2 regions of the Streptomyces capillispiralis genome follow, and region 2 is predicted to be linked to the other one. Evidence: riboswitches for the same ligand, from Rfam matches in the RefSeq annotation. Region 2 holds a riboswitch; the other holds the start of a gene.
The links. Region 2 has a riboswitch for glycine ahead of gcvP (aminomethyl-transferring glycine dehydrogenase). Riboswitches for the same ligand answer to the same signal wherever they lie in the genome.

Region 1: linked by a shared signal. The riboswitch ahead of gcvT (glycine cleavage system aminomethyltransferase GcvT) and the one ahead of gcvP (aminomethyl-transferring glycine dehydrogenase) in region 2 are both predicted to bind glycine.

The regions. Positions count from the first base shown of each region.
Region 1 covers NZ_VIWV01000001.1:2,503,834-2,507,226, forward strand. The annotation lists gene FHX78_RS10200 (enhanced serine sensitivity protein SseB) at 1-372, opposite strand, end outside; gene FHX78_RS10205 (AAA family ATPase) at 449-1,117, opposite strand; glycine riboswitch at 1,341-1,441, shown strand; glycine riboswitch at 1,442-1,567, shown strand; gene gcvT (glycine cleavage system aminomethyltransferase GcvT) at 1,639-2,757, shown strand; gene gcvH (glycine cleavage system protein GcvH) at 2,881-3,258, shown strand; gene glyA (serine hydroxymethyltransferase) at 3,273-3,393, shown strand, end outside.
Region 2 covers NZ_VIWV01000001.1:6,780,640-6,784,032, forward strand. The annotation lists partial or broken gene FHX78_RS29725 (DNA polymerase IV) at 1-1,025, shown strand, start outside; gene FHX78_RS29730 (PRC-barrel domain-containing protein) at 944-1,318, opposite strand; glycine riboswitch at 1,434-1,529, shown strand; gene gcvP (aminomethyl-transferring glycine dehydrogenase) at 1,703-3,393, shown strand, end outside.

The DNA.
Region 1 (3,393 bases), 4.3 Mb from region 2:
GCCGACCACGCCACCGGGGTTCACCGCGATCCCGGCCTGCGGCGGCAGACCGCGGGCGAACTCCACGGCGGGCGCGATGGTGTACGACATGTGGGAGCCGACGACCTGGCGGAACTGCTCCTCGGAGCTGAACACCGGGACGTAGGCCTGGCCGTCGAGCTCCATGGTGGGCAGGTCGAGCGGGCCGCTGTCCGGGCCGCCGCCGTTCGGCAGCGGTATCCAGACGAAGCTGCGGCCCAGCACCTCGACGATCCTGCCCCCTGCCGAGGGGACGCCGAGGGAGGCGGAGAGCACCTCCTCCAGCTCGTTGCCGGGCCATCCACCGTGCGGATGGGGATGCGCCTGCGCCGGGAAGTCCGCCGGGAAGTCCATCTGCCTACCACCTGCCTGGAACCACTGCTGTGGCTGGAAAGGCTAACCGCTGCCGGGGGCTCCGCGCCGGGGCCGGTCAGGCCGCGAAGCCGATGCGGCGGAGCGTGTCGGCCGCGTCCCGGTCGATCAGGACCGCCGAACCGCAGCCGGCCGGGACCTCCCCGCGCTCCACGGCGCGCAGCAGCCGGTCGCCGGCCGCGCGGTGGCGCAGGAACGCGTACCGGGAGACCCCGCGCCCGCGCTCGCGCTGGCCGGCCAGCGCCTCCTGCGGTGTGACGTCGAGCAGCAGCAGGTGCAGGGCGGCGCCCCTGCGTCGGGCCTCGCGGGCCAGCCAGCGGCGCACCCAGGCCTGCGTCCCGCAGTCGTGGACGACGATGCCCCCGCCGGCCCGCAGCGCCCGGCGCAGCCCGGCGTAGTGCGCGAGGCGGACCAGCGGGCGGTACACCCCGTACGGCAGGAAGTGCGGCATGCGGCGCTCCCAGCGGTCCCGGGTGTTCTGCGAGTCGATGCCGACGCCGCGCACCGCGCGCCGCATCAGCGTGGACTTGCCGCTGCCGGGCAGTCCGGTGACCACGACGAGGTCCCGGGGCCCGAAGAGCAGGGCGCGCGGGCTGCGGCCGGCCCGGGCGCGCAGATCGCGGACGACGGGCGCCGGCAGCGCGCCGCGGGCCCCCCGGACCTGAGCGGCCGGCTGCTGGGGCAGCGCGACCCCCGTGGTGGTGGCGCACGCCGTGGTCCTGTTCACCGTGATCGTCCTCCCCTGGGGCCAGGTACGAGTCCCAATCCCCACCGAGTGTAAAGAAAAGGTAATGCCGGGCGCCTCTCGATTCCGTCCGTTTCGTGAAACAGGCCTGTCACAGCCTGCTGTGACCGTGCCCGTACGCCGTGTGCACCCCAGAGAAAGGGTCCCCCTGCCGCACCCCCGCGATGCGTGCAATGATGTGCGCGCCAACTGCATACCGGCCGTTTGAATCCGCGCGGGAGAGTCCCCGGCACCGTTTGCCGCCGGGGCGCCGAAGGAGCAAGTCCCTCCCTTGAATCTCTCAGGCCCCGTTACCGCGCGGGCGAGGCACATCTGAAAAGCGGGCCGCCGCAGCCGTGCTGCGTCGGCTCCACCCAAGGTGCAAGCCATGAGCCCTCCCCTGCGCGGGTGGTCATGGCGAACCTCTCAGGTTCCGATGACAGATGGGGAGGAACCGCCCTCGCCTTCCCCCACGCTCGGACGCACTCGCGCGGGAGGGACCCCATCGCCTTGGGAGACGACCGATGAGCAGTACCGAACCCCGCCGGACCGCGCTCGATGCCCTGCATCGCTCGCTCGGCGCGACGATGACCGACTTCGCCGGCTGGGACATGCCCCTGCGCTACGGCTCCGAGCGCGACGAGCACAACGCCGTGCGCACGCGGGCCGGCCTGTTCGACCTCTCGCACATGGGCGAGATCACGGTCACCGGCCCGCGGGCCGCCGCCCTCCTCGACTTCGCCCTGGTGGGCAACATCGGCGGGGTGAAGCCCGGTCGTGCCCGCTACACCATGATCTGCCGCGAGGACGGCGGCATCCTGGACGACCTGATCGTCTACCGGCTCGGCGAGACCGAGTACATGGTCGTGGCCAACGCCTCCAACGCCCAGGTGGTGCTGGACGCGCTGGTGGAGCGCTCGGCCGGCTTCGACGCCGAGGTGCGCGACGACCGGGACGCGTACGCGCTGCTCGCCGTCCAGGGCCCCGAGTCCCCCGGCATCCTGAAGTCCCTCACCGACGCCGACCTCGACGGCCTGAAGTACTACGCCGGCCTGCCCGGCACCGTCGCCGGCGTCCCCGCGCTCATCGCCCGCACCGGCTACACCGGCGAGGACGGCTTCGAGCTGTTCGTGAAGCCGGAGCACGCGGTGGAACTGTGGCAGGCGCTGACCAAGGCGGGCGAGGGCGCGGGCCTGGTCCCGTGCGGTCTCTCCTGCCGGGACACGCTGCGCCTGGAGGCGGGCATGCCGCTGTACGGGCACGAGCTGACCACCTCGCTGACGCCCTTCGACGCCGGTCTGGGCCGGGTGGTGAAGTTCGAGAAGGAGGGCGACTTCGTGGGCCGCGCGGCGCTGGCCGAGGCCGCCGAGCGCGCCGCGGCCGAACCGCCCCGGGTCCTGGTCGGCCTGGTCGCCGAGGGCCGCCGGGTCCCGCGCGCCGGGTACCCGGTCGTCGCGGGCGGCGAGGTGATCGGCGAGGTCACCTCCGGCGCCCCCTCCCCGACGCTGGGCAAGCCGATCGCGATGGCCTACGTGGACGCCGCGCACGCGGCGCCGGGCACCGAGGGCGTCGGCGTGGACATCCGCGGCAGCCACGAGCCGTACGAGGTCGTGGCGCTGCCGTTCTACAAGCGGCAGAAGTGACACCGTCGTAGCGTTTCCGGACCGCCGCAGGGTCTGCGGCCGGGTACGTCGTACCTGGTCACAGGTGTGTTCCGCGGCCCCCTCCGTCATCAGCAGTCCCCCGCGTACAGGAGAATTCCAGCCATGAGCAACCCCCAGCAGCTGCGTTACAGCAAGGAGCACGAGTGGCTGTCGGCCGCCGAGGACGGCGTGTCGACGGTCGGCATCACGGAGCACGCGGCCAACGCGCTCGGCGACGTGGTCTTCGTCCAGCTCCCCGAGGTCGGTGACGACGTGACCGCGGGCGAGACCTGCGGCGAGCTGGAGTCGACCAAGTCGGTCAGCGACCTGTACTCCCCGGTCTCCGGTGAGATCACCGAGGTCAACGAGGACGTCGTGAACGACCCGTCCCTGGTGAACTCGGCCCCCTTCGAGGGCGGCTGGCTGTTCAAGGTGCGCGTCACCGACGAGCCGGCCGACCTGCTGACCGCCGCCGAGTACGACGCCCACATCACGGGCTGAGGAGCCGTAGCCGCATGTCGCTTCTGAACACGCCCCTGCACGAGCTCGACCCGGCGGTCGCCGCCGCGGTCGACGCCGAGCTGCACCGCCAGCAGTCCACCCTCGAGATGATCGCCTCGGAGAACTTCGCCCCGG
Region 2 (3,393 bases):
AAGATCGCCTCGGAGCGGGCGAAGCCGGACGGGCTGGTGCTGATCGAGCCGGGCACCGAGCGCGCCCTGCTGGGGCCGCTGTCGGTGCGGACGCTGCCGGGCGTGGGCCCGGCGACCGGCGACCACCTGCGGCGGGCGGGCATCCACACCGTCGACGAACTCGCCGAGGCCGGCGAGGACGAGCTCGTACGGCTGCTGGGCAAGGCCCACGGGCACGCGCTGTACGCGATGGCGCTGGCGCGGGACGAGCGGGCCGTGGTGGCCGAGCGGGAGACGAAGTCGGTGTCGGTCGAGGACACCTATGACGTGGACATCCACGACCGGGTGCGGGTCGGGACCGAGGTGCGGCGGCTCGCGGACCGGTGTGTGAGCAGGCTGCGGGGGGCGGGGCTGTCCGGGCGCACCATCGTGCTGAAGGTGCGGCGCTACGACTTCTCGACACTCACCCGGTCGGAGACGCTGCGCGGGCCCACGGACGATCCGGCGGTGGTGCGGGAGGCCGCGGCGCGGCTGCTGGACTCGGTCGACACGACGGGCGGGGTGCGGCTGCTGGGCGTGGGGGTCAGCGGACTGGCCGACTACACGCAGGAGGACCTGTTCGCGCAGGCGGCGGGTGCGCGCGAGGACGGACCGGGCGACGAGGAGCCCGAGACCGCGCCCGTGCCGGAGCGGCAGGCGCCCGCGGAGCGGCGATGGCCGGCGGGACACGACGTGCGGCACACCGAGTACGGGCACGGGTGGGTGCAGGGCAGCGGGCTGGGCCGGGTCACGGTGCGCTTCGAGACCCCCGACTCGCAGCCCGGCCGGGTGAAGACCTTCCGAACCGACGATCCGGCCCTGGAGCCCGCAGAACCGCTTCCGCTGGTCCGCCGAAGACCCGATGCGGCGGAGGACGGGGGCGCCGGGGGCGCGGGCGGGTGACCGGAAGCGGGGGGCGAGCGGATCAGGCCGTTTCGTCCCGGCCCGCCAGTTTGCCGAAGGAGTGGTCCGGCAGCGGGGGAGGGGCGGCGATGTCCAGGCCGTAGTGGTGGTAGAGCTGGAGTTCCTGTTCGGGGGAGAGATGACGGCCCACGCCGAAGTCGGGGGCGTCCTTGATCAGGGCGCGTTCGAAGGGGACGTGGAGGGCGCCGTCGATCAGCTCGCTGGGCTCCAGGGGGACGAAGGCGTCCCTGCTGAACAGCCCGGTGCGTATCGCCGCCCACTCCGGGACGCCGGTGGCGTCGTCGAGATAGACCTCGTCGATCGTGCCGATCCGGGTTCCGTTGCGGTCGAACGCCTTGCGGCCGATCAGGTGGCGCGGATCGATGTCGGTCTGCACGGGCCCTCCACTGGTCGCACAATCCATCCGTAAGCACTACAGAACGGCACAATCGGCGGAGCGGCCACTCGAAAGTTCCGCCGCTGTGCTCGCTGGTAGGCTGGCAAACGGCTGCTGACCCCGTGCGGGAGAGCCCTCCGGACACCATCGGGGGCGCCGAAGGAGCAAATCCTCCCCGGAATCTCTCAGGCACACGTACCGCACGGACGAGGTCACTCTGGAAAGCAGGGCGGGTGTCGACGGCTTCCGCTCTCACCGACGGTGAAAGCCGGGTGCCCTGGGGCGTCCGGTGAAGCTCTCAGGTTGAGATGACAGAGGGGGAGGCCGTCCGGGCACCCGCGCCGTGGTGCCCCTCGAAGGTCGTCAGACCAGGAGGCCTCCGCAATGACCGCCCCTCGCACTCCGCTCTCCGAACTCGAACAGGGCATCCCCTTCGAGCAGCGCCACATCGGCCCCAACCACGAGGCGCGGGCCAAGATGCTCGCCCAGGTCGGCTACGGCTCGCTCGACGAGCTGACGGCCGCCGCCGTGCCGGACGTGATCAAGAACGCCGACGCCCTGGACCTGCCGGGTGCGCGGAGCGAGGCCGAGGTCCTGGCCGAGTTGCGCTCGCTGGCCGACCGCAACGAGGTGCTCGGCTGCATGATCGGGCTCGGGTACTACGGGACCTTCACCCCGCCCGTGATCCTGCGCAACGTGATGGAGAACCCCGCCTGGTACACGGCGTACACGCCGTACCAGCCGGAGATCTCCCAGGGGCGGCTCGAGGCGCTGCTGAACTTCCAGACCGTGGTCGCCGAACTCACCGGCCTGCCGACCTCCGGTGCCTCCCTGCTCGACGAGGGCACCGCCGCCGCCGAGGCGATGGCGCTGATGCGGCGCATGGGCAAGAACAAGAAGGGCCTGTTCCTGGTCGACGCGGACGCCCTGCCGCAGACCATCGCCGTGATCGAGACCCGCGCCGAGCCGACCGGTGTCGAGGTCGTCGTCGCCGACCTGAGCGAGGGCATCCCCGCCGAGCTCGCCGGGCGCGAGATCAACGGCGTGCTCATCCAGTACCCGGGCGCCTCCGGTGCCGTCCGCGACATCAAGCCGGTGATCGACCAGGCGCACAAGCTCGGCGCGCTCGTCACCGTCGCCGCCGACCTGCTCGCCCTCACGCTGCTGAAGTCGCCCGGTGAGCTGGGCGCGGACATCGCGGTCGGCACCACCCAGCGCTTCGGTGTCCCGATGGGCTTCGGCGGACCGCACGCCGGCTACATGGCCGTACAGGAGAAGATGGCGCGCAGCCTGCCCGGGCGGCTCGTCGGCGTCTCCGTCGACGCGGACGGCCACAAGGCCTACCGCCTCGCGCTCCAGACGCGTGAGCAGCACATCCGCCGCGAGAAGGCCACCAGCAACATCTGCACCGCCCAGGTGCTGCTCGCCGTCATGGCCGGGATGTACGCCGTCTACCACGGCCCGGAGGGGCTGCGGATCATCGCGCGGCGCACCCACCGGTACGCCACGGTCCTCGCCGAGGGGCTGCGGGCCGGCGGCGCCGAGATCGTGCACGGCTCCTACTTCGACACGCTGACCGTGCGCGTCGCGGGCCGGGCCGCCGAGGTCGTCGCCGCCGCGCGCGACAACGGCGTCAACCTGCGCCTCGTCGACGCCGACCACGTCTCGATCGCCTGCGACGAGACCACCACCAGGGACCGGCTGACCGCCGTGTGGAACGCCTTCGGCGTCGAGGGCGACGTCGAGGCCCTGGACGCGGCCGCGCGGGACACCCTGCCGGACGGGCTACTGCGCGACGACGAGTACCTGACGCACCCCGTCTTCCAGCAGCACCGCTCCGAGACGGCGATGCTGCGCTACCTGCGCCGCCTCGCCGACCGCGACTACGCGCTGGACCGCGGCATGATCCCGCTGGGCTCCTGCACCATGAAGCTCAACGCCACCACCGAGATGGAGCCGGTCACCTGGCCCGAGTTCGGGCAGCTGCACCCCTTCGCGCCGGCCGAGCAGGCGCGGGGCTACCTCACGCTCATCCACGAGCTGGAGGAACGTCTCGCCGAGGTCACCGGCTACGA